Regions from separate parts of the Hahella sp. KA22 genome, predicted to be linked through region 2. Evidence: predicted binding sites of a transcription regulator. Region 2 holds the regulator's gene; the other holds the start of a gene.
The links. Region 2 encodes FliA, which starts transcription of late flagellar genes. Its sites were predicted from a motif close to CTAAAGTTNNNNNNNNNNCNGCCGATA; they were not measured.
Positions count from the first base shown of each region.

Region 1: fliD (flagellar filament capping protein FliD) is a predicted target of FliA. The motif match lies at 8,723-8,749, and genes of this name have one in related genera.

Region 1 covers NZ_CP035490.1:2,511,484-2,527,829, reverse strand. Annotated here, with positions in the region: gene EUZ85_RS11370 (carboxylesterase/lipase family protein) at 1-1,056, shown strand, start outside; gene EUZ85_RS11365 (recombination-associated protein RdgC) at 1,205-2,128, shown strand; gene EUZ85_RS11360 (GNAT family N-acetyltransferase) at 2,238-4,970, opposite strand; gene EUZ85_RS11355 (histone deacetylase family protein) at 5,217-6,140, shown strand; gene fliS (flagellar export chaperone FliS) at 6,251-6,646, opposite strand; gene fliD (flagellar filament capping protein FliD) at 6,708-8,678, opposite strand; gene EUZ85_RS11340 (flagellar protein FlaG) at 8,808-9,254, opposite strand; gene EUZ85_RS11335 (flagellin) at 9,335-11,395, opposite strand; gene EUZ85_RS11330 (6-hydroxymethylpterin diphosphokinase MptE-like protein) at 11,573-13,636, opposite strand; gene EUZ85_RS11325 (flagellin) at 14,208-16,259, shown strand; gene EUZ85_RS11320 (tetratricopeptide repeat protein) at 16,295-16,346, shown strand, end outside.
Region 2 covers NZ_CP035490.1:2,159,035-2,175,252, reverse strand. Annotated here, with positions in the region: gene EUZ85_RS09785 (hypothetical protein) at 1-298, shown strand, start outside; gene EUZ85_RS09780 (DUF2802 domain-containing protein) at 396-806, opposite strand; gene EUZ85_RS09775 (chemotaxis protein CheW) at 845-1,330, opposite strand; gene EUZ85_RS31350 (chemotaxis protein CheW) at 1,460-2,737, opposite strand; gene EUZ85_RS09765 (ParA family protein) at 2,788-3,603, opposite strand; gene motD (flagellar motor protein MotD) at 3,899-4,681, opposite strand; gene EUZ85_RS09755 (flagellar motor protein) at 4,727-5,467, opposite strand; gene EUZ85_RS09750 (chemotaxis response regulator protein-glutamate methylesterase) at 5,467-6,639, opposite strand; gene EUZ85_RS09745 (chemotaxis protein CheA) at 6,695-9,160, opposite strand; gene EUZ85_RS09740 (protein phosphatase CheZ) at 9,172-9,963, opposite strand; gene cheY (chemotaxis response regulator CheY) at 9,983-10,369, opposite strand; gene EUZ85_RS09730 (RNA polymerase sigma factor FliA) at 10,541-11,278, opposite strand; gene EUZ85_RS09725 (MinD/ParA family protein) at 11,433-12,245, opposite strand; gene flhF (flagellar biosynthesis protein FlhF) at 12,302-13,600, opposite strand; gene flhA (flagellar biosynthesis protein FlhA) at 13,637-15,805, opposite strand; gene flhB (flagellar biosynthesis protein FlhB) at 16,059-16,218, opposite strand, start outside.

The sequences.
Region 1 (16,346 bases), 350 kb from region 2:
TATTTTGGCTTCTTTGATCACCCCGCCCTGGTTCGCGAGGACGTCACCACGCCAGCAAACTTCGGGCTGCTGGACCAGATCGAAGCCTTAAAATGGGTGCAGGAAAACATCAGCGCCTTTGGCGGCGATCCCGGCAACGTCACCCTGGCGGGAGACGACGCTGGCGCGGTCAGCGCTTACTACCTCATGGCCTCCCCAAAAGCGCTGGGATTGTTCCATAAAGTCATCGCTCAAAGCGGCGATCCCTGGCTCAAACTGGAAGACCGCAATCAGGCGAAAAAATCTGGCATGAAAGCCGCGACGCAAGCCGGCGTCGCCGCTGATGCGGACGCCGCCCAGCTACGCGCCATTCCCGCCGGAACTTTGATCAAGCTGAATAGCGAGCTGCCGCCAGATGCGGCGTTCGGCCCGATCATCGGCGACGAGGCGGCGCCTTACACCTTATTGGATGCCGTAGATCGCAAGCTGATCGCGCCGGTTCCCCTGCTGACTGGCGTCAACAGCTATGAAGTCAGCATCGCGCCGCAACTGGGCCTGACCCAGGAAACTATTCTGGCGCCGCTGGGCGATCAAAAGGACGCCGCCCGCGCTCTGTATCCGGAGGACTGGAGCGATACGCAGTTCGCAGAGAAAGTATTTTCCGACATGCGTTACAACGCCCCCAACCGGTGGCTGGCGCTGGAGCAATCCAATCGCTCCAGCGCCTGGTTCTACTACTTCAACTACGCGCCACAATATCTGCGCGAGCAGTTCTCCGGAACGCCTCACGGCTGGCACCTGCCTTTCACTTTTGGAACCTATAGTCTGATTCCTGAGATGTACGCCAATTTCCGGCCTCAGGACATCACCATGGCGCAGCGCTTTCAACGCTATCTGGTTAATTTCATGCGCAGCGCCTCCCCCAGTGATCCTACGCTGCCGAACTGGCCAGCCTACAACGCTCAGAATCAGATCATGATGGTATTGGGCGACGCCGCCGAGCCCATGGCGGGATTGTTTCGCCAGCGGATTGAGTTTTTCACGACGCTCTACCGCAACAGCAATAAAAAATATTGATACCCGATCAGGGCTGGCGCCAATGCGCGCCTTAGCCCTGCCATCGTCCGCGCGTGACGGGAATTACGAAACCTCAACTAGCCAAATTCCTCCTGGTCCACCATAATTCCCGGCCCGATTTCCTTCTTCACTAAGAAAATAGAGACCTATGCTTTTCAAAAACGCACTGATTTATCGTTTCACAAAACCCGTGCCCTGGCCTTTGGAAGACCTGGAAACCGGTTTGAGCGAACATGCTTTCACCCCGTGCCAGGCCAACGACACCTATCGTCTGGGCTGGGTTCCCGCAGCGCCTTTGGTCAGCGACGCGCTGGTCTATCAACAAGGCCGCTATCTGTTGCTGACTCTGAAACGGGAAGAGAAAATTCTGCCCGCCAGCGTCATTAAGGAAGAAGTGGAAGAACGCGCTCAGGAAATCGAAGAGCGCGAGCAGCGCAAATTGCGCAAGAAGGAAAAGAACGAACTAAAGGAGCAGGTCATCACGGTTCTGCTGCCTCAGGCGTTTAAGCGCTCGCGCCTTATGTCCGCTTACATTGACCTGGACAAGGGTCTGCTGGTGGTGGATACCTCTTCCGGAACCCGTGCGGACGAGTTCACCTCTTTCCTGCGTCAATCCATGGGCACGCTGCCAATTCGCTTCGTGGCGCTGAATGAGGCTCCTGCGGTGCATTTCTCAGACTGGGTGCAGAAAGACAACACGCCGACGCCTTTCGTTTCGGGCGACAACTGTGAGCTGCGTTCCGGCGATGGCTCCGACACTGTCATTCGCTGCAAAGGCACCGAGTCTTTGACGGACGCTATCTCCACGCATATTGAAAACGGCATGCAGGTGACGCAGTTGTCCCTGGAGTGGGACGAGAAGCTGAGCTTCGCAGTAGGCGATGACCTGAAGATCAAACGCATCAAGTTTATGGACACCCTGCAGGAGCAGTTGAAGGATGGCGATACTGGCGAAGCCGCTGAGCGTTTCGCCGCCGACTTCAGCCTGATGACCCTTGAGTTTTCCCGCATGACGGACGACCTGATCAAGGTCCTGGGCGGAGAAGACATGTCTGCGGTGATTCAGGAATAGATCTGCATTCTACGCGGGTCGAATCCAGACGATAACGGATCGACCCGCGCTGTTTGTCCTTCCCTTTTCTATTTGTTCTTACCCATTTGCCCTTATATGCGTATTGCGCTTATTTGTACTTCAAGCGCTCCGCCTGCCACTCATCCGGCGCGTTTAACGGTAAACGCAGGGCCATCACTCCTTCTTCATCATCGTAACGAATACTGAATCCCAGCTTTTCCGCCAGACACAGCATGGGTTTATTGTCCGGCAACACTGAGCCCACCATTTCCACCGTGCCTTTTTCACGGCAGTACTCAATGATCTTGCGCATCAGCACCCACCCCAGGTTTTCGCCACGCAGATCATCCCGCACGATGATGGCGAACTCACACTGCAGATTGTCCGCGTCCGTCCAGGCGCGCACCGTTCCCAGAGTATCCTCGCCATAACCGCTTTCCTTAGGAGACATGGCGATAAAGGCCATTTCCCGGTCATAGTCGATTTGCAGCATCTGCACCATTTCATCGTGAGTAAAGGACTTCCGATAGTGAAAAAAGCGGTAGCGAATCGATTCCGGCGACAGGCCGGAATAGAACTCGATGTGACTCGGCTCATCCTCTCCCCGCACCGGGCGAATTTCCGCCTTGCGCTTCGACTTGGGCAGCATGATCCATTCCCGCAGTTCCTGCGGATAAGGCTGAATCGCCAACTTCGCCGGCTTGTCGAGATCAATCATGGCGTTGACCGCCACCGCCCCGTGCTTGTCAAAATACAGCGGCATGACCTCAAGGCCTTTAATTTCAGGAATGTCGATAATGATCTGCGACAGAATCACCAGGGTTTCGCAAATTTTGGCGATGTCCTGCTCGGGGTTATAGCTATAGTCTTTCAGCAGGCGAAACATATGCGTCTGTTGCAACAAGTCCCGGGCCAGCACCATGTTCAATGGCGGCAGAGCGAGCTTGCGATCCGCCGACACATTCACCGCCGCGCCGCTGGCGCCGCACACCATTAAAGGCCCAAACACGGGGTCGCGGGTGACTCCCAAACTGAACCCCACCCCGCCCACCGTCTGAAAACTCGGCTGCACCGCAAACCCGAGAAAGCCGCTGTCGGGATAGTGCTCTCTATAATGCGTCAATAGATAGCGACAGGAATCGCGAATGGATGCTTCCTCCACCAGCCCCTTCACCCGGCCCTTATAGCGGCCGCGACCGGTCTTCTCGTCTTTAAAAGGGACACAGCTATGCTCGTGCAAAATGCGGATGTCAACTGGCGAGCCGAATTCACGCGCGACTTCCACTACCTGCTCTTCCGTTTCACAGTAGCGGGTATCCTGCATGTTGATGCCGTAGTCGGTGAGAATCTGCCGCGACTCCGCATTAGTCAGCACTCTCCGTCCTGAGGCGTATATCTTCTGAATGGTCTTACGCGCACGGGAGCGGTCCACCACTGGGTCGGTATAGGATTCAGGCGTCTCCCGCAGCACCCGCTGACTGCGCTGGTGATTAACCATGTGCATGAAGGCTTTCACCGCCTTGTCCGGCGTGGAGAATGTGGGCACGCCGCTATGGAAAAACGCTTCCCTGGCGTCATACACCGTACTGTGCCCTAACCAGCAGGTGAAAATATTCAAATGAGAACGCTTGCCCGCCTCAATCACCGCATCCGCCACCTGCAGACTGTCCTCGGTCAGGGACGGGGCGTACAACACCAATACATTGGACACATGCGGATCGCGTCCGAGTATCTCCAGAGTACGGCGATACAGCTCCGGGTTGGCGTCGTAGTTGAGATCGATGGGGTTGCGGCGCGTCCAATAAGGCGGCAGATGCTTGCCCAGTTCACTCACCGTTTCCGGCGACAGCGAACCCAGCTCGCCATTCAAAGACGCCAACCGATCCACCGCCAGCACTCCAGGGCCCAGACCGTTGCTGATTATGTGCAAAGGCTCGCCGCGCACCGGTTTCATCCGGGTTAAAGTCTCCAACGCATCGAACATCTCATCGGCGCCGTTAACCCGCAGAACCCCGGCGCGCCGGAATACCGCATCGAAAATCTTGTCGCCGTCCACAACCCCCAAAGGCAACTCTGCGGGGCGCCATTGCGATGCCGGAGTGCGACCGCTTTTCACTGCGATCACCAGCTTCCCCCGTGACACGGCCCGCACAGCGGAAATAAAACGTCGGGGCGAATGAATATTCTCCATATGCAGCAATATCGCTTTAGTGCTGCGATCCTGGGCCAGGTAATCAATCAGGTCATCGAGCCCGACGTCGATGCCGTCTCCCAATGTGGTGAGATGAGAAAAGCCGATTCCCCGCGTAAACGCCCAGTCGATGACCGCACTGGCGAGAGAGCCGGACTGGCCGATATAGGCGATCTTGCCCGGCAGCACGCCCATATGCATGTAGGTCGCATTCAGATTGCTGGCCGGGGACAGCATGCCAATGGTTTCCGGCCCCAGAATACGAATACCGTACTCAGACGCAATTTCCTGTACGGAATACATCAGCGGCCTGCCACTGCGGCTATGAGTGCGCGACAGGCCGCCAGTTAAGATCATCGCAGTCTTAACCTTGACGTTTCCCAGCACCCGGACAATACGCGGCACACTCTCCGGCGGCGTACAGATAATGGCCAGATCCGGCCGAAACGGCATTTGCTGGGGCCGTTTCACACAGGGGACGCCATGCACATCGTGATAGCCCTTGTCATTCACCACCACCAGACGGCCTGAATAGTCCGTGGACATCAGATTACGCAACACCATGCCGCCCAGATTATTGGAGCGTTCGGACGCGCCAATCACCGCGATGGACTTAGGGTTGAACAACGCTTCTAAATGTCGGGTTCCCAATCTGTTTTCTCCATTTGCGTTGACAGGCTCCGGACCCGGCGGCTGCGGAAACGCCGCCGATATCTAAGATACATAGACCAATACCGGCCACTTTGACAGATATCAAGATCCCCCGCTTTGACTGACTTGGCGTAATTCGATGCGCCCACCTCAATCGCGGGCGCGGACTATAACATTCGCCCCATCTCCGGTTTCAAGCCGTTATCGCTTTGCAGTAGACTAAAAGCCTCTAAAAGGAAAACAAAGATGAAAACCGCCCTTTTCTATCATAAAGACTGTACATTGCACGACATGGGCGAGGGGCATCCCGAAAGCCCCATGCGATTGCAGGCGATTATGGACCGGCTTGAGCACGCCGGCATACTGCAGGAAGTGGATCTGGTCGAGCCGCAGGAAACTGACCGCGATAAAATCATCCGGGTGCATCCCTCCCGCTACGTTGAACAACTGGAAAACCTGAATCCGGACAAAGGCCGCATCATGGTCGATCCGGACACCGCCCTGATGCGTCACAGCATGCGCGCCGCCTATCTGGCTGCGGGTTCAGCGGTGGAAGCGGCGGACATGGTGCTCAGCGGCCAGGCGAACACTGCGTTTTGCGCCGTGCGTCCGCCTGGTCATCATGCGGAGCGTAGCAAGTCCATGGGCTTCTGCTTCTTCAACAATATCGCCATCGCCGCCCGCCACGCCATGGATTTTCATGGCCTGGAGCGCATCGCCATCGTGGATTTCGACGTGCATCAGGGCAACGGCACGGTAGACATCTTTCAGGATGATCCACGGGTCCTGTTCTGCTCAAGCTTTGAGTATCCGCTGTATCCGTTCAGTCACCATGCGGTGGATCGCCCTAATATCATCAACACGCCGCTGGACGCCCACACGCGCGGCCTGCAATTCCGGCGCAGCGTTGAGCGGGACTGGCTCGCCCGCCTGCAGGATCACCGCCCGCAACTGATACTTATCTCAGCGGGATTCGACGCCCATAAACATGATCCCCTGGCGCATCTGGAGTTGGAAGAAAGGGACTACCGCTGGATCACGCGTTTATTGATGGATGTGGCGCGGGTCTACAGCAGTGGGCGCATCGTTTCTATTCTGGAAGGCGGTTATAACCTGAACGCCCTGTCCGCCAGTGTGGAAGCGCACATGGAAGGTTTGATGGGGAATTGAAGCGTCGAACGTAGTATGAGAGAACGGCTTAACCTTGCTTAGAAACTCCATCCGCCAACAGCGGAAGGAGTTTCCATAAGGTTGCGAGAAAGCGGCCTGTTCAGGCCAGGTTAGACGAGACCTTTTTCCAACGCTTCCTGACGAATGCCGTCCCAGCCGTTTTTGACTTGCTTCAACAAGCCCGCCACTTCATCCAGGATAGTCGCATCATTTTGCAGGTTGGCTTCAAATAAACGGCGCTCCATATATTCGTACAATGCATCCAGACGCTCTGCGATATCGCCGCCTTTTTCTTTGTCCAGAAACTCACGCAAACCGCCGACGATTTCAACCGCCTTGCCGATAAGCCGGTTTTTGCCTTCAAAGTTATTGGCCAGAATCTGCCCCTTCGCCATGGTAATGCGCTCCAGCGCTCCATCGAACAACAGCTGGATCAACTTATGTCCATCCGCATCGACGATGCTGGTCTGACGATTCACGCTCTGATACTGATGTAACGCGTTCATTGTAATAGCAACCTCATAATTACTCGTCTGTGATCTTAAGCGCCTGGATCAGGCCCGTCGCTTAACCCTTGCTTCCAGTAGTGCTGGCCACCAGCGCTTCCAACTGCGTGGACAAAAAGTTTTCCGTGTTCTTGAGCTGGGAGATAATCAAATCCGCGGCGGTGAACTGACGCGCCAGCCTGTCTGTCAGGGCGGTAATTCGGTCGTTCAACTCCGTGCGATCTTCGGAGATTTTTTCCAGCTGAGAGTTAAAGCCATTGATGGCGACCGTAATCAGACCTTCGGCGGACAGATAATTGTTCACCAGGTCGACCATCTGGTCACCCACCCCTTCAATATAAGTCGCCGTGCCGCGCGCGCCAGTGGCGCCGCCGGTAATTTGCAGCTTGAGTCCTTTCGAGTCTCCGTCCGCAGAGGTCAGATACTGCCCCTTTCCGGTAGCGGCTTTCCCGTTGATCGTGCCAGCGACATCCAAACCATCTACGCCTGTGGCGACAGTCAATCCCAGCTGCGCCGCAGTATTAGTGTCGATAGCGGTAATCTCGACCTTGGAGGTAATGCCATATTCTCCAGAGGTGAACACCAGCTGGTTACTACCGTCCAACGAAACAGTCACACCAGAGCCTGCGATATTGGTGTCCGCATCCAACTGAGTCTGAATTTCCGCAAGCAACTCGCTGTCAGTATAAGTCCCGGCAGTCAGAGTAATAGTGTTGGACTCAACCCCGTTGACTTTGATCTTGAAGGTATCGTTGTCCGCATCAATGACCGTAGAGCCGCCCAGCGCCACATTGCCGGTGAAAGCGCCCTGCGTCGCCACCTGGGTGATATCGATGGCGTAAGAGCCAATCTTGGTGTTTATCCCGGCGCTGACGTATTTGACCTGTGCATCCGTCGTACGCCCCTGGTCGGCGAACAAAGCCGCGACGTCATTCGGATAGCTTTGCAGCTTGCTTTGGAACGTCAGGCTGTTGAACTCCAGTTGTCCCGATTCTGAGTTGGTCGTAATTCCCAATTCAGACAAGCTGCGCACGTTAGCGCTTTCCAGCCCGGGAACAATTGAACTCAGCGTGGAACGCAACTGAGTGGAGATAGTGCGCACTGTGGAGCTGCCCAACAACGTGCCCTTTTCTCCAGTATCACTGTCAAAGGCAGTGACTTCGCTAATGATTTCCTGCAAAGCATTATATTTATCCACTAAATCCTGGACCCTTTCGGTCACAGCATTCAGATCTTTGCTAACGGTAACGTTGACTGCGCTTGCGGTTTCAGCATTTAAAGTCAGAGTCAGGCCGTCCACGACGTCGTCCACGGTGTTCAATGAGCGGGTGATGGATACGCCATTCAATGTGAAGGCGGCGTCTTCCGCTGCAACGTCCTGAGTTAGATTCTGGTTGGTGGCGTTGTAAATAAACTGGGAAATCCCGGAGCCGTCCGTACTGTTGCCGTCGTTATCCGTCGCCGAAATGGAAATGGCGTTCGCCACACCGGTTTTTGAAGCGGATAAGACAAGCTGGTAGGAGGAACCGTTGTAGATAACGGAGGAGTTAACATCCAGTCCCATATCATTAATAGCGTCGGACAACCCCTGCAACGTGTTGTTGCTGCTATCAACGGTCAGGTTCTTGGTGACGCCGCCGACAGTGAAAGACAGCGTGCCTGTTCCTACAGTCGTGGTGTCTTTATCAGCAAATGTGCCGGAACTCAATGACTGCGCAACGGCCAGATTGCTGACGGTGAGCGCATAGGAGCCGGTTTTCGCAGAGGTGTTGGCGGTGACGCCAATCGCAGAGCCGCTGGATGTCGCGGTATTGCTGGACATCGACTCTGGCGTACTCAATGTCCTGGCGGACAAGCGCAGGTCGGTGATTGCGCTTTTCAGACGACTTAAATCGCTGAGTTTGGCCGTTACTTCATCTTCTTTGAGATTCAGCCTTTTTTCCGTCGGCTCACGCTCAGCACTGGCCAGCTGCTCGATCAAGTCGCTGGTCAATACTCCCGAGCCGATGCCTATTGAAGAAACGCTTGCCATGTGACGCCAACCTCGCGGATTGTGTGTACGATCATATCTCTATTTATCGGCAAAAAGGGGCAAAACTTTGCCCCTTTTTTTGTTACGGATCGTAAATTCCTTCCGAACCCTATCTGATCCCGCCAAGCCTCACGCCTTGGCGGAAAACAGATTAACTGGTTCATCCTGTTGCAAGTTGCGCGCCAGCTTAAGGGCCAAGTCATCAGGAATCTGTCTCACTACTTCTTTTGTGGTTCTGTCCAAAACAGTAATGACCGTTCTTCCCGAGTCCTCATCCAGTTCGAACTGCAGGTCACGCTGCACAGATTGAACGTATTCATTCAACTTGGTCACCGCTTCCCTCAGCTCCTGGCTTTGCTCCCTCTCCAACTGCTGCTGTTGCTTGTTGGCAATGTCGTTGGTGGGCTGGGCTGCAGAGCTCTGCTTCGCAGCCTGCGTATCAGGCGTAGACGTTGCTACCCCGGACTTAACCTTAGGTTCAATCGGAGGTGACGACGTCGCGGACTGAGCAGACGGCAGGCTCACGGGTTTAGTGACTGCCGCCACACTCAGTTCAGTGGTCTTAACGTCATTCATATCTCACCTCTTAGCATGTCTTAACGCATAAACCGGCCGGAAGAGAACATCCGGCCGGTATTTCACGTTAGTTCACTCCGTTACTGCAGGAGCGACAAGACTTGCTGGGGTCTTGCATTAGCCTGCGCCAATATCGAGATACCGGCCTGTTGCAGTACCTGCGCCCTTGACAACGCTGCGGTCTCGGATGCGAAGTCTGCGTCCCTGATCCGGCTGTTGGCGGAGTTCAGGTTCTCATTGTTCACTTCCAAGTTCGCAATCGTGTTCTGGAAGCGGTTCTGGATCGCGCCCAGTTCCGCCTGTTTGGACGTTACAGTCTGCAATGCGTTATCCACCGCCTTCAGAGCCGCTTCAGCGCCAGCTACAGTTGAGATATCCACATCCTGCAGCAGGGAGCCGCTTTCAGCGCCGCCGAATGTACCGATTCTCAGACCCGCTTTCGCCAGGCCGGCGGAGTTGGTATTGGATTCAACGTCTATCTGACCGCCAGACAATAGCGTCACAGAGCTGACAAAGGTCGTAGTGGTGATGCTCGCCATCGCTGTGGCGCCGCTGATGTCGATGTTACGACCGTCCGCTGCCACCAGAGTGAAGGAGTCAGAATCCAGTACTTCCGCAGTCACCCCTGTCTGACCGGATTTCTGGTTGATCGCATCGATGATCGCAGCCTGCTTCACAGCAACGTCGTCAGTAGTGCTGAAGCTCGCTGTAATAGACACGCCGTTGAGTGTGATCGTAGCGGAGGCTGTCGTGGTAGTCAGGTTACCTGAGTTAACACGGTTTTCGTTAGCCAGTGCTGTAACGCCCGTCTGATCAGACGCACGGTTGATCGCAGCCGCTTTCGCGACGGCGCTACCATCCGCATTCGCAGTGGAAGCCGTGTCGTCAGTGCTCAAGCTGGGTCCGATAGCCACGTTGTTGATAACGATGTCGCCAGTCACCAGCGCGGTGGTGGAGCCGTTATCGCTCACAATACCTGCGTTGTTTCCGCTGAATGATCCCACTTCAAAACCGGCGTTATCGATGTTGCCTGTAGTCGTGGTCAGTGCAATGTCGCTGCCGTCGTCGCTTGAAAGCGAGTAGGTGCCGACATAAGCGTTACCCAGGGAGCTAGCCGCAGCCAGACCAAAGGTGGCCAAGGTGTTGCTCGTAGTTTCGGTCAATACAATGTTACGACCGTCGTCAGCCACCAGGGAGATACCCTTGGCGGTGTCGCCGTCGAAGACCGCGCGCACGCCAGTGGCGCCGGATTTTTCGTTAATGGCGTCCGCTGTCGCTTGCAGGTTCTGCTCGACAGTCAAGGTGGTGCCTTTACTCAGACTGATGCTGACGCCGTTCAAGTTCAAGGACACGTTCGCCGCAGTCGCATCAGCGGTCGTGGTGCCGGCGACATAGTTCGCATCGACAGTAGCGGTGACGCCTGTCTGATCGGATACATCATTAATCGCCGCCGCCTTGGCAATGGCGCTTGAGGCCGCATGGCTGGTGGAAGCCGTATCGTCGGTGCCCACAGATGCGCCCACGGAGATGCCGTTGATAACGATGTCCCCTGCAACCATTTCATTGCCGGTGCTGCCTACAACCAGAGCAGTCGTAGTCGTTCTGCTGGAAATACCGCTGGTGTCCGCTGTTCCCAAAGTGCTGGTGTCCAGCTTGGAGATGGACACGCTAATGGTGTTCCCCAGGTTAGCGCCAGTTTGGAAAACGGAGTTCTGGAAAGAACCGTCCAGCAGTTTTTTACCGTTGAAGTTGGTCGTTGCAGCGATGTTTTCAATCTCGCTGATCAGCTGGCCAACCTCTTCTTGCAAGGCTTCGCGGTCGATAGTGGAGTTAGTGTCGTTCGCAGATTGCAGCGACAGTTCACGAATACGCTGTAAGCTGTCTTTCATTGAGCTCAAGGCGCCTTCAGCGGTCTGCGCCAATGAGATCGCGTCTCCCGCGTTACGAACCGCGACGTTGGTGCCGCGAATCTGAGCGTCGAAACGTGTTGAAATCGCCAGACCTGCCGCGTCATCTTTTGCGCTGTTGATGCGGAGACCCGAGGAAAGCCGCTGCAGCGCCGTATCCCCTGACCGCTGTGAAGCGTTCAGGTTACGCTGCGCATTCAACGACGCAATGTTGGTATTAATTATTTGAGGCATGTTTGCTTCTCCTGTAACCCTTCTCACTCGGTTAAGAGGTTCTCGCTTCTACACAGCAGGGCCGGTCGAACTGCGCTAACCCGTTGTCCTTAGTAACGGCTTCAGGAGAAGATTCTTTAGTTAATTTTTGCCTGCTCTTTGTAATGAAATGTAAGCCTTAACCCCATGAATTTACGCTCACGCAAAGTCATCGGGATCATTGATTGAACGACGCACCCAGGGGTCCGTCGCAAGGTCGAATTTTTTGTACATAACCTGAAGAAAATGTTTATGTACATCAAGGAGAAAGCGCAGCATAGTTTGTCTCCACTCCTCCATGAAGGTCAGCCTCTCCGCATCATTCTGAATGGCCAGCGCATGCGCGAAACCGATATAAAGAAAATGTCTGATAGAGCCCCGCAACAGAAAATAAAATTCTTTAGCTTTGGTTTGCACCTGATCTTCCATGTAGGTGTTGATGCGATTACAGACTCTATTCATGTCATCCTTGCTGGAAATGGGCGCCTGCAGAAATGTGGAAACATCGTCACTGAATTGCCCGAATAGGACGTTCAAGCGGTCGCGCTTCTTCTCCAGCACGTCTACCGGTATTTTTTCGTGCTGCGACGCATAGAGGTAGTCCACCACCTTCTGTTTCTTGTCGCTGCTTGCGCTGAGCGCCGTCAGGGCAATCGGCAAGGGCCCTGGCGCCACCCAGTCAGCGCCTTCAATCTTGGCTCCATGAGAAAAATTGTAGACTTTGCCGCGCTCCGGAAAGTCACGCAGACTGTTTTCCGCTTTGCGTTTGGCGGCGAAATATTGCGGTGACGTCAAAACGGAGCCGCCGTCAACACCCTCCACCTTAAACACATGCTGGCCGTCGTAATCCACACTGCGCTTGAACGCTTCGTGGGCGTCGTCGTCGTAATAGATCGAGCTTTGCGCATGGTGGTGGCGTCTGTCCGTGAACCCAAAATCCATCCCAAACAACAGGATATTCTTGAATCCGTAGTGCAGCGCCCAAGCCAACCCAAGGTTGGTGCAAGTAGGAGTTCCCCCACGGATAATCTGTCCATGTTCGGAGAACATGGTCGCCAGCCCACACTCTTCTTTGATATAGGCGCGCCGCTCCCCAAATAACTGGTATACGACCGGACTAATGTGGATAGGAGCAATAACTTTTATCGAATTCAAATAATCAGGATCTTTAAGCCGCTCCAGCTGTCCGACCACATATTGATAATCAGATTCCAATTCAACATGAATATCCGGTTTGATTCCCATCGGATGCAACGCAGTGATGGAGGAGCCGCATGAAATGATCAACGCGCCGCGCTGCTGCATTTCCCGCAACTGATCAATGCGCAAGTCCAGGGAGGGACCCGCCCCGACAATGCACACCGGCACGTCGGTGATGTCGTTAACCGGCGGCGGCAATAATTCAACGCCGCTATATATATTGTGCGCCGCCTGGTTGAGCTGGTTGACCTCATCGTCGTAATTGCCCCAGGAAACCAGGAACACATACAGGTCATCGCACACCTTCTCAGATAAATTATCGTGGGACTTCAAGCCGCGATGGTTATAAAACAGCGTCGCAAGAGGGAAAGCCGGCGGCGTCGTAACCAGATTGTTCCAAAGCAGCGCCCATTGTGAGTATTCGTCTTCCTGTCCGCCCAGCAGAAAGTGGATAGTGCGCCCTTCCGCGCCGTCATACTTGCGGCAAATCTCCGCCCAATCGACGGCGTACAGACTCGCGGCGAAATGGTCCAGATTAGGCTCAAAAATCACAGCATAGTTGACTCTGTGCTGCTCCAGAAAGGCTTCAATGTGATACCCCACGCCGCACCCGAGGAAGACAATACAGGGATAGGAATCGCCCAGCCAAAAATGATTGAAGTTCGACTTATTAATAGGAGATTTCCGAATAATGGCGTCAGCGGTTTTGAAGAAGAACCTTGGGAAGCAGTAATCGCCGGGAAACGGCGGATCAATGGAAACCACCTTGCCGCCTTCACTGTAGACCTTGGTGAATTCCTTGATTTCGTTCAGCGCATAAGCCTTGGCTTTACCGCCATATACGGAGCGGCCTTCATCGTGAATGTCCACTTCGCCAGCATCAGGGATGATATTCAGCTTGGCTTTTTTCATCTGATAATTCAGGAAGTGCTTATAAATACCGGGAAAGTGGTCTTTGAAGTAGGCTAAATTCTTTTCCCTGCGCTCAATAAAAGGCTTAAGTATTTCCGCTTGATCGGTCATTGCTTCTATCTCTTTTTTAGTTTTTTCCGAACGAGAAAATTGGGGCGGCAATTTTCAGTCACTCGCAAAATTTTTAGTGAACAGACACAGTTAGCGTAGCAGTGATCTGGCCATTGCTCCTGTTTTCGCCACGCTTAACTCCTTTATCCTTCAGGATCGGCAATTATCATGCCGCCATATGCGCAGCCGCTTCAAAAAGGAAAGCGTAAGGTCAGGCGCCTTGCTTTGTAAGGCCAGGCTATCTATATGAAGCAGCGGACAATCGTAATCTCCAATTTCCCCTTGGCGGCAAGCGGCAACTTTTTGACCGCCCCTTGGCAAACTCCTGCCAAAATCCAAGATCCTCTCTTTCCTGCAAACCTATCTGCGTTTTTTTGCGGTTAAAAATCAAACACATAAAATTTAGCAACAGTTCTGGCAATGCTTTTGCATAGGCAGTGGAAACGCTCTTTTCTGCGCAATTTTTATTCGCAAAGAGGGGCAGGCAAAGTCAGGTAGCCGGTTGCTACGCATCCGAGCGGCTCTTACGAAGGAAACGGCCCGGCTGGTATAGACGCAATAGGGGGAAGTTATGCCTCAGATAATTAATACCAACATCGCCTCGATCAACGCGCAGCGAAATCTCAATAATTCGCAGTCAGCCAACCAGACAGCTCTGGCGCGCCTGTCATCGGGTCTTCGTATCAACAGCGCGCGGGACGACGCCGCCGGCTTGGCGATATCCACCCGTTTTACCTCCCAGGTACGAGGATTAAGCGTCGCTATTCGCAACGCCGGCGACGCCGTGTCGCTGTCGCAAACAGCGGAAGGCGCGCTTGGCGCAATGAGTGAAAACCTCCTGCGTATTCGCGACCTGGCGCTGCAATCCGCCAACGCCACCAACAGCGGGCTGGATCGCAAGGCGCTTAACGAAGAGGTCAACCAGCTGCTTCAAGAGATCAAGCGGGTATCGGAGCAAACCAACTTTAACGGCACCAAGTTGCTGGACGGCACCTTCACAGACGTGACCTTCCAGATCGGAGCCAACGAAGGCGAATCGGTCACCTTCGGTATAGAAGGCGCTACGGTGGATAAACTGGGGGCTGCGGAAACCGACGGCATATCCTCGGAGCCGGAATCTGCGGCTCTCGCTGCTGGCGACCTGGTGATCAACGGCATCGCCATCGGCGCATCCACTGGCGTTGACGATGCGTTCTCCAGCGCCAACCAGGACCAGAGCGCCATCGCCAAAGTAGCGGCGATCAACAAACTGACGGAGTCCACCGGCGTAGAAGCCGTGATTAACGGCACATACGTCAGCGGCTCCACCACGTTTATCGCCACCACCCAGTCAGCGTCCGTGACGATAAACGGCGTGGCGATCGCAGTGACCATCTCCTCGAACCTGTCATCGCAGGTCAACCTTGAGAACGTCGCAGCGGCGATCAATGAAAAATCCGGACAAACCGGCGTCACCGCCTCGTTTGACGGCAACCCGACAGTCGGCATCAGGCTGACGGCGGAGGATGGCCGCAACATAGTCATCCAAAGCACCGCGCTCAATTCCACTGCTTTCGGTTTGCCGCCGTCCGACACGGCCGCCTCCGCCGCAATCACTTATACGGGCACCTTTACGCTCATATCCCGCGACGGCAGCGCCATTGGACTCGACACTACAACCGGCAACATTGGCAACGCGGGCCTATCGGTAGGCACCTTCAGCGGTAATAACAGCGGCGCCATCAGTGACCAGGTGGACGCCAACCCATTCGCTGCAGGCGACCTGGTTATCAACGGCGTCCCTATCGGCCCGACGCAGACCAATTTTGACACTTCCTCCAGCACGCAAACGGACTCCAGCGCCATCGCCAAAGCTGTGGCGATCAACAAGGTCAGTGACCAGACCGGCGTCGTAGCGGAAGTAAACGATACAATCCAAAACGCCACTGCGTTAGTGACTGGCAGCGCGCAAAACTTCAACTTCCAGATCAATGGCGTGCAGATCAACATCTCCTACGGCTCCAACGACACCGTCGCGGATGTGCAAAGAACGGTTATCACTGCGATCAACAACAAGTCCGGACAAACCGGGGTGCAAGCGGAAGCCTTCGGCAGCAGTTACAGAATGATCGCCGACGACGGCAGGAACATTCAGATATCCAACGCCTCTACAACCACGTCTTTAATTGGACTGGGCACTGTGGACACCGTCACCGCCAGCACCATCACCCTGCTCTCGGCCGGCGCCATCGAGTTGGATACGCTGACCGGTCAGATAGAAAAGAGCGGGTTCGAAGTCGGCACTTACGGCTCCAACTCCACAGGGCAATTGGTGCAAAACATAGACATATCCACAGTGGACGGCGCCATCCTGGCTCTCAGTGCGGTGGACAACGCGTTGAACACCATCAACTTCCAGCGTGCGAATCTCGGCGCGATCCAGAATCGCTTCGAGTCGACCATATCCAACCAGGCGATTGCGTCAGAAAACCTGACCGCCGCCAACTCGCGAATCCGCGATGCGGACTTCGCGTCGGAGACCGCCGAGCTGTCCCGAACCCAGGTATTGCAGTCAGCCGGATTGTCGATTCTGGCACAGGCTAATGCGCAGCCGCAGCAGGTGCTGCAGCTGCTGCAAGGCTAAACAGAGATTGAATTGAGCTAGCAGAGGTAAGCACCATGCAGGCAACAGCGCAAGCAAACGAAAAACTTCAATCCACCCGTGTTGAAG
Region 2 (16,218 bases):
AACCGAAAGGCTGCTGCAGAAACTTTCTCAGTCAGGCGAGATTCTTCTTTTCGACAACACGGAAGCAGAGCGGCTTGGCGGCCTGACGGAGAAGCCGTCGGATATTATCGCCGATTACTATGGCGCAGCGACTGAGGGCGACGCCATTATCGCCACCAGTGTGACCAACGCCGACGGCAGCGTACATTTCATGGTGTTGCCGGTGCATAAGAAAGGCGAGGACAGCTCACTGTCCGAAGACGTCAAACTGGCGGTGGCGTTATTGAAACAAGAAAAAGAAACCAAAGAGACGCTATAACGACAAACCCGGCTGCAGCGACAGCGCCACAGCCGGGTTTGAGTTTTGAAAGATAAGCTTATTCGTGCGCCCACCGGTCAGGTGGAATCGGTTCGGATCAATGCCGAGCCGGTCTCTGCGCTCCCGTCTGGCTGGAATGCAGCGCTTTAATCAGATCCGCCTCCGCCCTGGTCAGGCCGCAGGCTTTCACCAGATCCTCCACTTCCGCGCCCAACGCCAGCAAGCGGGCCGCTTCATTGTAAGACACCTTTTGCACATCCATGGTTTGCAGTTCTTTCTGTTTGAGTTCAGCGGCTTTCAGACGCTGATCAATGGAAACCACCTTTCGGCCCACGCCAATGCCGCTGTCGGAGAGCATATTGAGCTTATCCCGCATCTGCCCGACTTCGATTTCCAGACGTACAATGCGCTTGGCCTGCATCCGACATAATGTGAAACAGGCGATAGCGACAACCAGCCCGAAACACAGGGACACAAGCAGCTCCCAACTCATGAATTGCGGATTCATAACTTATCCTCCCGCGCCAGCTTATTGGGTGAGACTGATCACAAGGACGCCACCTCGGACCACTCTTCTTCTGACATCATTTTTTCGAATTCAACCAGAATAATCAGTTCTCCATTCTTATTGCATACGCCTTGAATGAACTTGGCGCTTTCCTCGTTGCCGACATTTGGAGCGGTTTCCATTTCCGACTGCCGCAGATAAACCACTTCCGCCACAGAATCCACCAGAATGCCCACGACTTGATTATCCACTTCAATCACCACAATCCGGGTGTGGTCGCTAACCTCCGCTTCCGACAAGCCAAACCGCTTGCGGGTGTCGATGACCGTGACGACATTGCCGCGCAGATTGATGATGCCGAGAACGTAGTCCGGCGCGCCAGGCACCGGGGCGATTTCCGTATAGCGCAACACCTCCTGGATCTGCATAACATTGATGCCGTAAGTCTCATGATCCAACTTGAAGGTCACGTATTGCAGAATCGGATCTTCTGAACTTTGGCCCTGCCCTGAATAGGATGCCATAGCGTTTAACCTCTTTCTCCCGACGCTGAGCGTCAAATTTCTAGCGTTTGTACTTAATTAATATAGAACAACGCAGGATCTATGCCAGCCGATTTTGCCAACCTCTCCCGGTCCGACGCCGTTTCCGCGTCAGCCTTTTTTACCGGCTTTGGCGGATGACTGATTCAACTGCCGCTCCAGTCCATCCACATCCAGCAGCGCGCACATATGCGTCACGACCGTGCCGGCCAGCCACGGACGCTTGGAGCGCTCGCTGCGCCAGCGCACCTGATCCGGGTCCAGAGTAAACGCTTCCGCGATAAAGTCGCAGCCGAGCCCCCACTCAGAGTCATGCAAGCGAATGACATAACGGATATTTTCCCGGTATTGCGACTTGTAGCGGTCAGGCATGACCCATTGCGCCGTATCCACGACTCTCACATTCATGCCCGCTACAGGTATCAGCCCGACGAACCAGGAGGGCATGCCGAACAGCGGCGTGGTTTCATGATCCATTGCATGCACGCCGCCAAGAGAAATCAGCGGCACCGCCAGTTTCAGACCCGCCACGTTAAACAGAAGACACTCAAAACGCTCCTGCGCCCACACCGGCCTGCCGTTAGCGGCCCAACCATCCGGCGCGCCGCCGGATCCCGCCTCAACGTCAACCTCCTCCTGCTGCGCTGCTTCCGGCTCCACCACCGTCGGCGCGTCACGTTCTTGACGCCTTGCTTCAACTTTTTGACGCGCCAGCGACTGCGGCTCAGGCTCTTCTTCTTTCTGTTCCGAAACACGCCATTGCTTTAACTTTTCCCGTAACGCCGCGCTTCGTTCCGCCACCGACGGCTTTTTCTCCGTCTCCGTCGGCGCTGGCGGCGGAGCCACCTTGGGCATCGGCATCACCAGCCTGGGCGGTTCCTGCAACGCCAGACGCGCCTGCTCCGCCTGACGGGCGAGCATACGCTGGCGCGCGAGGGTCATGCGCCCCTGTTCCAATAACGCCTCCGCTGCGGAATGCGTCGGCGCGCTGTCTTTCTCCGCCGTGTTCATGTCCACCTCCTTCCCTGGCGCAACCGCTTTATGACGCGGCGCTGCTATAGCGCGCTCGTTGTCAGGCGTCTCCGGTGGCGGCTTCGTTGCTTGCGGTTTTATGGGTTGAGACAGAGTCTGCTCTGGGTCATTCGCGGTGGACGAGGTTTGTCCACGCCCATGGGTCTGGTTTGAGGCCTCAGTGCTCTCAGTTTCCGCCGGAGACGCTGGCGTAGCGACAGACTTCGCCTGTTGCGCCGACGAGTCAGCGTCAGAAGGCTCACCGGCGGTCTCTGGCGCAGGCTTTAGCTCCGGCGCAGGGGCGCGCAGCAGATCGTCAATGTAATCGAGGACTGCCTTATCATAGTTATCAGGATCGGCGAACTGCTTATCTGCCATTACTCAACAAATATCCTTTAATGCCTGCGGCGACCTCCGCCGCCTTTACGTTACACCGCACCGCCCGCCTGGGCCTGAGTCGGCGGATTAAATCCCACGTTGGCTTCCAACAGGTCGTGCAACAGTTTTTCATAGCCGCGCACGCCATGGGTGGCGGCGTCGTACATGGAAGGAATCACCCCCGCCCGGCTGGCGTCACGGAATTTGGTGTCCACGGGGATCGCATAGCGCCAGACCACATCGCCATACTGATGCCGCAGGGTGCGGAAGGTCTGCACCGACGCCTGCGTGCGACGATCGAACATCGTGGGAATGACGGTATAGGAAAGCGGATTCTTCTGACTCTTCATCACCATGCCCAGGGTGTGCAGCATGCGCTCCAGCCCCTTCAGCGCCAGAAATTCCGTCTGCACCGGAATCAGAATATGCTGGCAGGCCGCCAGCGCATTAATGAGCAATACGCCAAGCACCGGCGTGTTATCCAGAAAGGCGTAATCAAAGTCGTCCCACAAGTGCGCCAGCGCCTTGGAGATGATTAATCCCATACCTTCCACGCCCACCATTTTCCGCTCCAGCGTGGCTTGCGCCGTAGACGCCGGCAGCAGCTTAAGATTGGGATGACTGGTGTCGCGGATCAGCGTGCGTGGCAAATCCACCGGCACTTTGCCCTCATGCATGAATAAGTCGTAAACGCTGCCGCGAATACTGTCCGGGTCATATTTGAAATAAGACGTCAGCGAGCCGTGCGGATCAAGGTCCAGCAACAGCACCCGCTTGCCTTGTTGCGCCAGAATCCCGCCGAGGGCGACGGCGGTGGTGGTTTTACCCACGCCTCCTTTTTGATTCGCGACGGTCCAGATTCGCACGGTAGATACTCCCCGCGTTGATGTTCAGATGAGTGACGACAGCGCGTCACAGTGTCTCTGCGGCGCGCCTTCGTCATGCCGCAACAGAACTCCTAATGACAGTATAGAAGCTCACAGTGACGGCCATTAATGACAATCCTTATGCACAGCATCGGCAAGCCAGCGCCGCAATCCGTCTCTCCCTGTTACGCCATGGAAAGGCTGCACGATATGTGCCAATGCCTGGCTCTCGCGGCCTGATTCAGCGGGATAAATGGTCAACTGGCGGGCAAACTGCGCGTCCGCCCTGAGCCGGTCAGCGCCGCATGGTGAGACGGACTTTGGCGTCTTTGGCCACCAGCAATACTACCCGACGGTTTCTTTGCCGCCCCTCGGAAGTATCGTTACGGGCGACCGGCTGATATTCGCCGTATCCCACCGCCGCCAGACGCTTTGGGTCAACGCCGCCGATAATCAACAAGCGCGCCACCGCCGCAGAACGCGCAGAGGAAAGCTCCCAGTTGGAAGGATAAATCGAACTGCGAATGGGCACGTTGTCCGTGAAGCCCTCCACCAGAATGGCGTTGGGGTAGTCTTTGAGGATGCCGGCGATGCCGTCGATCAGATTGAACGCAGCGTCCACCGGCACGGCGTCGCCACTGTTGAACAGCAGATTGTTGCGCAGGGACAGCTCGATCCAGTTGTCGTTCTCGTTGATCGACACCATGCCTTGCCCAATCAACCCTTTTAACCGGTAGTTGAATCGATTGGCGATTTCCCGCAAGCGCTCCCCGGCCTGCTCTTCCGTCGTCTCGCCGGGCTGGTTTTCCGGGCTGTTGAAAGGTTGTATCGCGGGCGAATCACTTTGCGGAGGCGCCGCCGTCTGCTGTCCGACCTGAATAGGATTAATGCTGCGCTGAGTGGCGTTGAACACCCCTTCCAACGTTTCAGACAGGACTTTGTATTTGCCTTCGTTCACAGAGGAAACCGAATACATCACCACAAAAAACGCAAATAGAAGCGTGATGAAATCCGCATAGGACACCAGCCAGCGTTCGTGGTTATGGGACTCTTCCCGGTTGCGGCGGCGCTTTCTCATGGCAGGCGGCTCCCGCTTATCGACATGGAGGGTTAACAACGGGCGTCATGACAGAAACCCTTTCAACTTCAATTCTATTGCTTTGGGATTCTCTCCTTCGGCGATGGCGACGATACCCTCGATCATCATTTCCCGCAGCAGCGATTGCTCGTGCACGATGCCTTTCAATTTATTAGCGATAGGAAAATAAAAAAGGTTGGCCAGCGCGACCCCGTAGATAGTGGCGACAAACGCGGTGGCGATGCCAGGTCCCAGCATGGAAGGGTCCTCCAAATGACGCATCACCTGGATCAATCCAAGCACGGCGCCCAGAATACCCAACGTAGGCGCATAACCGCCCATGGCTTCCCACACTTTGCTGGCGTCCAGATCACGCTGCTCGCGGCTGTTAAGCTCCAGCTCCATGATGCTGCGGATGGATTCCGGTTCAGCGCCGTCCACCAGCAGTTGCAGCCCTTTGCGGGAAAATGGGTCGCGTTCTTTTTCCGCCACGGATTCCAGCCCCAGCAGCCCTTCCTTACGCGCGACCATACTCCAGGAAATGACCTTCTGAATGTCGTCTTCAAAGCTTAGATAGGGAGGAAAAAAGACCCAGAGAAACTGCTTAAAGGAACGCTTCAATACCTTGCCGGAATGTTGCAGCACTATGGCGCCGAACGTGCCGCCAATGACAATCAGCGCCGCCGGCAGATTCATCAGGGAGGAAACATCGCCGCCTTCGATCAGGTTGCCGCCGATGATCGCCACCAGGGCGATCAGGACGCCCACGATGCTGAGTAAATCCATTATCCGACACCGTCAATCAACCGCGGCGCAAATTCATCCAGGGCTAAGACTTCATCCGACAGACCGGCGGTGGCCACCGCCATCGGCATACCATAAATCACACTGGTCGCTTCATCCTGAGACCAGACCACGGAACCGCTTTCTTTCAGCATGCGGCAGCCTTCGCGGCCGTCCGCGCCCATACCGGTCAAGATGACGCCCAGTACTTTGCCGGGAAACATCTTGGCGCAGGAGCCGAAAGTCACGTCCACGCAGGGTTTGTAGTGCAAGCGCTCGTCGCCGTCGAGAATTTTGACCCGCGCCTGGGCGCCGACGCGTTCGATCAAAGTCTGTTTGCCGCCAGGGGCGATATAAGCCCATCCGGGCTTGAGGATCTCGCCGTTCTCCGCCTGTTTGACGGACAGTTGCGACAGACGATTCAGACGTTCAGCAAACGCTGGCGTAAAAGAAGCCGGCATATGCTGCACCAGCACCAGCGGCGCTGGGAACGCGCCTGGTAGCCGGGTGAGAATTTTTTGTAGCGCCACCGGACCGCCGGTGGAAGTGCCGATCAGCACCACTTTATAGTCCTGACGCGGGGTGCGTCGGGTTTTCATCGCCTTCACTTCCGGTTTTGTTTCCGGTTTGGCTGGCGGCGCTTTGGCGCGTGGTTCAGCGGCGCGCGGCGTCGGCGCAGCGGGTTTGGGCGGTTCGCGCGCGGGAGTCGGGGCGACTGGCCTGGCGGGTTCCGGAGCGGCGGCGGGCGCCGGCGCGGACGCTCCAGACATACGATATTTCGCCCGCGAAACTTCTTTAATGCGGTCATGCAGCAAACGTTTAATCTTGGAGGCGTCGCCGGACATCGCCTCGAAGCTCTTCGGCAGGAAATCCACCGCGCCTGCTTCCAGGGCGTCAAAGGTCACTCGGGCGCCTTCGTAGGTGAGAGAGGAAAACATCAAAACCGGCGTGGGCTGAGCCCGCATGATTTCCTTGACCGCGGTAATGCCGTCCATGACCGGCATCTCGTAGTCCATGGTGATGACGTCGGGTTTCAGTTTAAGCGCCATCTCCACGCCTTCGCGACCATTGCTGGCCGTGCCGACGACATCGACATCGCTTATGGAGTTCAGGATCTCGCAAAGGCGACGTCTGAAAAATCCCGAATCATCTACTACCAGGACCTTTAAGGCCATTCATCGGTCTCCCGTTTTTGGAAATCACTCCGCCGCTGCGCCTTATGGCAGGCGCTTAGCCTGCGGAAGCCGCGGGCTCCGTTTCATCAGAGTCCGTCACCAACTGACTCTTCCTGAACGTCGGCCGACCGTATACTTTGCTGGACTTGGCGTAGCGTCCAAGCATGCTGGGAATGTCCAGTATCAGCGCAATGCGCCCGTCTCCCGTGATGGTGGCGCCGGCCATTCCCGGCGTGCCGTGCAGCATTTTGCCCAAGGGTTTGATGACCACCTCTTCCTGGCCGACCAGCTGGTCGACCACAAAGCCCACGCGCTTGGTGCCGACGGAAACAATCACCACATGACCGTTCTCTTCGGTGGGCTCGAATTGCGCGCCCTTCACCAGCCAGCGTTTAATGTGGAACAGCGGGAACACATTCTCGCGCACCACGATACATTCCTGCCCATCGACGATATTGGTCTGGGTCAGGTCAAGGTGGAATATTTCCACTACGCTCACCAATGGGAAAGCGAACGCCTGATCTCCCAGCATCACCATCAAGGTCGGCATGATGGCGAGGGTCAAGGGCACTTTGATCACAATGCGCGACCCGCGCCCCAATTCGGATTCAATATGGATGGTGCCGTTCAACTGGGTGATCTTGGTTTTAACCACATCCATCCCGACGCCGCGACCGGACACATCGGATATTTCCGTTTTGGTGGAGAATCCCGGCGCGAATATCAGGTTATACGCTTCGTTATCGGTGAGACGCTCCGCGGCGTCCACATCGTAAATACCTTTTTCCACTGCTTTCTGACGCAACACCACCGGGTCCATACCGGCGCCGTCATCTTCGATGGACAGCAGAATATGATCGCCTTCCTGCTCCGCCGCCAGCACCACGCGTCCAACCCGCGGCTTGCCTTTTTTCTCGCGCGCCTCGGGGGACTCAATACCGTGGTCCACGGCGTTACGCACCAAGTGGACCAGTGGGTCGGACAAAGCTTCGACCAGATTTTTATCCAGATCGGTGTCTTCCCCACGCAATACCAGATTGACTTCTTTGCGCAGGTTGCGCGCCAGATCCCTGACCACGCGGGGGAAACGGCCAAATACTTTTTTGATGGGCTGCATCCGCGTCTGCATGACGGCGGACTGCAAGTCGCTGGTGACCACGTCCAGATTGGACACGGCTTTACTCATGTTCTCGTCGGCGAACTCTTCGCCTAAACGCTTGAGACGGTTACGCACCAGCACCAGCTCGCCGACCATGTTCATGATGTCGTCGAGGCGCTTGGTGTCCACCCGCACTGTGGTTTCCGTCGCGATGCTGGCCTGGGCGTCTTTCCCTCCGGCGGCGCTCGCCGCGGGCTGACGCCGTTCTTCGTCCGGCTCGGCGCGGGCTGGAGCTGGCGCGGGCTTGACGACTTTCGGCGGTTCTTTCTTGACCGGCTCCTTCTTGGCGGGCTCTTTTTTCACAGCCGCTTTTTCCGCCGGTTTTGCGGCGGCGGGCTTGGCGTCGCCAGTAGGACTGGGCCCCTTGCCGGAGCCGTGCAACTCATCCAGCAGTTTTTCGAATTCGTCGTCGGTAATCAGTTCGGAGTCGCCGGCGGCGGCTTCCTCCTTTTTCTCTACTTTCTTTTCGGGCGCTGCTTTCGCTGCCGGCTTGCCTTTCTTCTCCGCGGCAGGGGCTGACTTCTGCTCAGCCCCGTCAGAGACGGCGCCGTCAAACTTGCCTTTGCCATGCAGTTCATCCAGCAAGGCTTCAAATTCATCATCGGTGATTTCATCGCTGTCGCCGGCGGACGCGGCTTCAGCCGCTTCATCTTGTGGAACCGGAGCGGATTCAGGAGCGGCCTTGGCGGGTTTACCTTCCTGGGGACCACCGAATTTGCCGGGTCCATGCAGTTGATCCAGCAGTTTCTCAAACTCGTCTTCGGTGATTTCATCACCTTCGTCTTTCGAGCCAGCCGCTTCCGCTTTCTCGCCGCCGTCTTCATCCAGGGCGTTGAGCAGATTCTCGAATTCGTCGTCAGTGATATCGCCATCCGCCGACGCAACGGGTTCTTCAACTTCTTCAGCAGCGTCTTCTTCGTGCTCTTCAACGGCTTCTTCTGGCTCGTCAGCCTCTTCCGCCACGGAGGCGGATTCGCCGCTGGCCAGTCGCTCCAGGGCGGCCATGAGTTCGGGCGCGGCGGGGGTCAGTTCCTCCCGCATCTTCACCTGGGAAAACATCTCGTTGACGGCGTCCAGCGCCTGCAGCACGACATCCATCAATTCGGAGTCGACGCTGAGCTGACCGTTACGCAACAGGTCGAAGACGTTTTCCGCCACGTGGCAGCATTCCACCAAAGCGTCTAACTGAAGGAAACCGGCGCCGCCTTTGACGGTATGAAACCCACGAAAAATGGCGTTCAGCAGATCGCGGTCGTCCGGGTTCTGCTCCAGTTCCACCAACTGCTCTGAGAGCTGTTCAAGAATTTCTCCCGCTTCGACTAGAAAGTCCTGCAGGATTTCTTCGTCCGCTTCAAACCCCATTCATGTGCTCCTCAGAAACCAAGGCTGGAAAGAAGGTCGTCCACGTCGTCCTGGCTGGCGACGACATCTGAGCGTCCTTCGGTCTGGATCTGCGGGCCGTGCCCTTTTGTAATAGACTCTTCTTCGGCTTTCATCTCATGCTGAATGCCTGTTATGCGGTCAACCTTGCCCGCCATGGCGACCAGTTTGACCAGATTCACTTCTACTTCCTTGACCAGGCCGGTAACCTTGTTGATGACCTGTCCCGTGAGATCCTGAAAGTCCTGAGCCAATAATATTTCCGACAGATTGGTGTACACCCTGTCGCTGTTAGCGGCCAGATCCACCAAAAACTTATCGATGCGCTTATACAGCTCACGGAACTCAGAGGGGTCCATTTCCCGACGGCGCAGTCGTCCCCAGGCTTCCTTCAGCTCATGGGCCTCCTGCTTCATCTCTATCGCCACGGGCATACTTGCTTCCACCATATCCATGGTTTTGTTAGCGGCTTTGTTGGTCATATCGACCACATAGGAAAGGCGATCAGAGGCGTCGGCGATTTTCGACAGCTCCTCCTCCTGATTCATCTTCACATTGCCCATGTCGATATTGAAATTGCGTATGGCTTCGTGCAACGAACGGGTTAACTTGCCCACTTCGTGGTACAGCGTACGGTCCCGAGTGTCATTAAGGTCGGAAATTACCCGCAACGCTTCGCCAAAGTCCCCCTTACTAACGTGCTCCATCAAGCTCGCCGCCTGCTCGCTCAAGCGCGTCTCAATTTCGTCTTGGGAGGAGGATGGTGGCTGCTGTTCATTGGTCATAGTAATTCCTGCGGTTTTATTATGAGTCGATCCGCTCGAAGATTTTTTCTATCTTTTCCTTCAGCACGGCCGCAGTAAACGGCTTCACCACATACCCGTTAACACCCGCCTGCGCCGCTGCGACAATCTGATCCCGCTTGGCTTCCGCCGTCACCATGAGCACCGGCAGGTTTTTCAAACTATCATCGGCGCGAACTGCCTGGAGTAATTCGATTCCCGTCATTCCGGGCATATTCCAGTCAGTGACCAGAAAATCAAACTTCCCGGTTTTTAACATCGGCAGCGCGGTGGACCCGTCATCCGCTTCATCGGTATTGGTGAAGCCCAAATCCCGGAGCAGGTTTTTAATAATCCGCCTCATTGTTGAAAAGTCATCTACAACGAGGATTTTCATGTTCTTGTCCAATGTAACCTCCACAATGGCGACGCTGGAAACCCTTTGATTTCATTACTCTACTGAGTAAGTCTAGCTGGTCGCGCCGTACTATCCAGTTTTTTGATACAAGTTGTTTTAGAAAACATGACCGCAGGATGCTGATTTCGAAAAAACATTAACCTGCGCAGGCAATGGCTTGATTTAGCTGTTTTTCCAGTCTGAGAGACGGGATCGCAGTCGCAAGGTCGCCTGGGAATGAATCTGACTGACCCGGGACTCGCTGACTGAGAGCACCTGGCCGATTTCCTTGAGGTTGAGTTCTTCGTCATAGTAGAGAGACAGCACCAGCTTCTCCCGTTCCGGCAAACCGTCTATCGCGGCGCTCAATTTTTCCAGAAAGGCGTTTTGTTCGATGTCGCTGAGGGGATTATCGGTGGTTAACGTTTCATCGTCAGAGCCGCCCTCCCCGTGAATGCCCAGCTCATCCAGGCTGAACAGCTTCCCCGAACTGGCGTCGCGCAGGCTGGCGTGGTATTGCTCCAGGGGTACGCCCAGCTCGGCCGCCACTTCCGCATCCGACGCGTCTCGACCGGTGCGTGCTTCAATAGTGTGTATCGCTTCCGCGATATTGCGGGCGTTGCGGTGCACGGAGCGCGGCACCCAATCGCCTTTACGAATTTCGTCCACCATGGCGCCGCGAATGCGGATGCCGGCGTAGGTTTCGAATTTGGCGCCTTTGCCGGCGTCGTATTTCTGCGCGGCTTCCAGCAATCCGATCATGCCCGCCTGAATCAGATCCTCCACCTGCACGCTGGCGGGCAGACGGGCGATCAGGTGATGCGCGATGCGCTTGACCAGAGGCGCGTATTGCCTGACCAGAGTGTCGGCGCGCTCCGCCCGCGTCTCGCTATACATCATATAAGTATTCGCCAGTGACATGAATTTGCGCGCAAGGCCTGCAATAAACCGGATGATTTCAACAAAAACGTTCTCATGGGTGTTTGAGGATATGTCCGGCGCAACCGTCACGCCTTATCGCAAGCGCCCGGGATATAGCCGCCGGGCGAGCCCTCGCATTCCGTCCGGCGCGTGTCTAACTGTGCACCAGACGCTCCACAAAGAATTCCAAATTGCCTCTCGGCGCCGTCGGCAACGGCCAGTTGTCCACTTTTTGCGCCAGCTGGCGGTACGCCAACGACGCTTTGGCGCGCGGATAGGCTTCGTACACAGGACGTTGCCGTTGCACCGATTTGCGTACGGCTTCGTCGAATGGAATGCTTCCTACATATTGTAGCGCAACTTCCAAAAAGCGTTCGGTTACCTTGGATAATTTACCGAACAAATGCCGCCCTTCCTGCTCGGAGCGAACCATGTTGGCGAGCACCCGAAAACGGTACATGTCGTGGTTCTTGTTAAGCAGTTTGATGACGGCATAGGCGTCAGTAATGGAGGTGGGCTCGTCGCACACCACCACCAGTGCTTCCTGCGCCGCGCGCACGAAGGAAAGCACTTGTTCGGAGATGCCCGCCGCGGTGTCGATCACCAGCACGTCCAGGTCGTCGCTGATATCGCTGAAAGCGTTGATCAGGCCCGCATGTTCAAGAGGAGACAGATGAGTAAGATGCTGGGTGCCGGATGACGCCGGGACGATCTTTATTCCCCCCGGACCTTCAATCATGACTTCCCGCAGGGTGCAATCCCCCGCCAGCACATCCCCGATATTGCGCGAGGCGGTGACGCCGAGCAACACATCAATATTCGCCAGTCCGAGGTCCGCATCCAGCAGCACGACGCGACGTCCCAAGTCCGCTAACGCGAGGGACAGATTTATGGAAACATTGCTCTTGCCGACACCCCCCTTTCCTCCGGTGACTGCAATAACTTGAACCGGATGTACTTTACTCATACCGGTAGATATCTCCTGTTATTAGACGGCGCGGCGTTGACCCCGCACTCAATAGTTTAGACCACCAGTTCCGCAGCGAAGCGACTGGTGTTATTAGTTTGTTCGGTCTCCCGCCGGGTCCGCCGCCACATTGCGTCCGCGCGCGCCACCAGGACATGCGCTTTCGCCGGATGAATGTCATCGGGTATTTTCTGTCCGTCGGTGACATAGGCGACCGGAAGCCGGTTCAGGATGGCCATGCTCAACACTTCACCCAGACTGAACGCTTCATCCAGTTTGGTCATGATACAGCCGGAAAGCCCCAACATCTTATAGTAATGATAGGTGGATTTCATGACCTGCGGTTGGTTAACTGCCGACAACACAAGATAATTTCTGATGCGGTGACGGGTCACTTTCAAGTCTTTCTGTTGACGCTCCCAATTGGGGTCCTGGGGCGTCAATCCGGCGGTGTCCACAAGCACCAGACGTTTGTTGGCGAGACGGTCAAGCAGATCGTCCAGGCTGTTCTCCTCATCCACCACGTACACCGGCACGTTCAGCAAGCGCCCAAAGGACTGCAATTGCTGCTGACTGGCCACCCGGAAACGATCCGTCGTGATCAGCGCCAGTTTTTCGGCGCCGTAGTGAACCACGAAACGCGCCGCGAGTTTGGCGAGAGTGGTAGTTTTGCCGGAACCGGTCGGCCCCAGCAACGCGCAGACTCCACGCTGATGAATCAGCTCTTCGTTTTCCGCCTTTAAACCATGCGCCAGCCGCGCCATCAGGTTGCGCCATTGCTCCTGCGCGCCTTTGCGCGGGTCCGCTTTCGCGGTGAGCGCGTTTTGCAGCTCACGGAAGATGCCCATTTCCTGCATGCGTTCGATCAGCTCGCGATGGCCGGGATTCTCTTCCGGACGCGCGGCGACCACAGGCTGACGCATGATGCTTTTAAGCTGCATGATCTCTTCGCGCATTTCCGCCAGCATACGTGAGGTTTCCGGTTCCCCGGCGCCGATTTGCCGGGAAGCCGTCGCCGCCGGTTCAGCAGCGGCAAAAGCCGGCGCCGGCTCCGCTTTGGGCCTGGCGTTGCTTTTCAGCGTTTCCAGCCGGTCGCGCACCCGCGACATTTCATCTTCCAGGCGACGATGGCGATCCGCCGTCTCCCGGGCCACTGCTGAGGGCGTCGGGCGTGGGCCTTCCTGCTCAGGCATGCTGCTGCGCTGATCGTCCTCGTTATAATCCAGCGCACAGATCACCTCCACGCCATCCCCCGTTTTACTGGTGGACAGAATGACGGCGTCCGCGCCGAGATCTTCACGGATATCCTTTAAAGCCTGTTGCATTGACGCTGCAAAAAAACGTTTCACTTTCATAATGTTAGTCTCCCGGCTCCACGAGCCCGCACGGGATTACCCACTGATTGTCGCCACGATGGTGATTTGTTTGTTGTCCGGCACTTCCTGATAAGCCAGGACATGCATGCGCTCCACACTGAGTCTGATGAACCGCGCCAGAACCGGGCGCAGGCTGTTGGACACCAGCAAGACCGCCGCTTTACCGAGCATTTCCTGACGCTGCGCGGCTTCCGCCAGTGAGCGTTGCAGTTTTTCCATCATGCTCGGTTCCAAAATCAGACCGATGTCGTCCATGCCGCCGGCCTGTTGCGCTTGTTGCATAGATTTAAGCAGTAATTGTTCCAACCCTGGGTCCAGAGTGATCACAGGCAGCTCAGGCTCCGCCCCGACTATGTTCTGGACGATCAGGCGACGCAGCGACGCCCTGACCGCCGCCGTCAAAATACCGGCGTCCTGAGTCTTCGGCGTAAAGTTGACGATGGCTTCCGCAATGCTGCGCATATCCCGCACCGGCACATCTTCCTGCAACAGGTTCTGCAGCACCTTCAACAGGGTGCTGAGCGAGACGGTATTGGGAACCAGCTCTTCCGCCAGCTTCGCCGCCTTCTTGCCCAGTTGCTCCAGCCACTGTTGCACTTCTTCATGGCCGATCAGCTCATAGGCGTGACGGCTGAGCACCTGATTCAGATGCGTCGCCACCACTGTGCTGGAGTCCACCACGGTGTATCCCAGCGTCTGCGCCTGTTCTTTCTGGGAAGGATCAATCCACACCGCCTCCAGACCGAAGGCCGGGTCTTTGGTCTGAATGCCGTCCAGCTTGCCGAAAACCTGACCGGGATTGATAGCCATTTCCCGGTCCGGATGAATCTCCGCTTCCGCGATGGTGACCCCCATCAGGGTGATGCGGTAAAAGTTCGGCATTAAATCCAGATTGTCGCGGATATGCACGGAAGGCATGAGAAAGCCCAGTTCCTGGGACAGTTTCTTACGTACGCCCTTGATGCGGGCCAGCAACTGTCCGCCTTGTGACTTGTCCACCAGCGGAATCAACCGGTAACCTACTTCCAGGCCGACAATATCCACGCTGGCCACATCGTCCCAGCCCAGCTCTTTGGTCTCGGGTCCACGCACCGCCGGCGCGCTCTCGCCGGGAGCCAGTGCGGGTCCGCCGCCGGGTTGCTGCGTCACGCCTGGACGCCTGGGTCCAGGCGTGACGCCTTCGTCCACCACTTCCGACTGTTGCTGGCGTTTCCACATGAAATACGCTCCCGCGCCAAACACCGACGCCAACCCCAGAAACGCCATGTGCGGCATGCCTGGAATCACGCCCATGATGAACATAACGACGGCGACAATGGCCAGCGCCCGAGGGGAGCCAAACAACTGGTTGATGACCTGACTGGACATATCCTGCTGAGTGCTGACGCGAGTGACCATGATGGCCGCTGCGGTGCTGAGCAGCAGTGAAGGAATCTGCGCCACCAGACCGTCACCGATCGTCAGCAGCGCATATTTTTGGACAGCGTCGTTGAACTCCAGATCGTGCTGCATGATGCCGATGGCGAGACCGCCGATCAGGTTGATGGCCAGAATCAGCAGACCCGCGACGGCGTCGCCGCGAACGAACTTACTCGCGCCGTCCATAGAGCCGTAGAAGTCCGCTTCCTGAGCCACTTCCGCCCTGCGCGACTTGGCCTCTTCCTGGTTGATAATGCCTGCGTTCAGATCCGCGTCAATCGCCATCTGCTTGCCCGGCATGGCGTCCAAGGTAAAGCGGGCGCTCACTTCAGAGACGCGCCCGGCGCCTTTGGTGACCACCACGAAGTTGATAATCATCAGAATGGCGAACACCACCAGACCGACTGCATAGTTGCCGCCGATCAACACTTCGCCGAAAGACTGGATAACTTTACCCGCCGCATCGCCCCCTTCATGACCTTCCAGTAGCACCACCCGGGTGGATGCGACGTTCAAAGCCAGACGCAGTAAGGTCGCCACCAGCAATACAGTCGGGAAAATGGCGAACTCCATGGGGCGCATGGCGTACACGCACACCAGCAGAATGACCAGGGACAAGGCGATATTGAAGGTAAAGAAGACGTCGAGCAGGAACGGCGGCACCGGCAACGTCATCATGCCCAACAACACCATCAGAAGCACCGGGATACCCAGGTTGCCGTGGGTCAGGGCCTTCAGGTTGTTGATCGCGGCAGCTCGTTCCATAACTCTCCAAACGACAAAAGGTTGACGGAAAAAACCGTTTCCCTAGTGTGTCTGCAGGAACTGTGCCGCTCTATGGAAAAGCGAGGCCGGACAGCGGTTATTAATCAGGCAGACAAATAGCTTCCTTCTATTTGTCTGCAACGACAGGGCCTGCACATGTCAGGCCCTGTCTCCCGCGGCTTAACGCCGCGCAGGCGCGTCCATGCGCCTGATGATTAACATGCCAATATCATTGCCACGTTAATAACTCAACTCACTGATCCCGGCGCAGATGGGAAGGTATCTTGAAGTCAGGCATGCCCTGGGGCTTCTTGCCGTAGCCGCCGCGGTAACGACGCAGCTGAAAGACATACGCCAGCACCTGCGCCACGGCGAGATACAGACCTGAAGGAATTTCGTCCCCCACTTCCGAG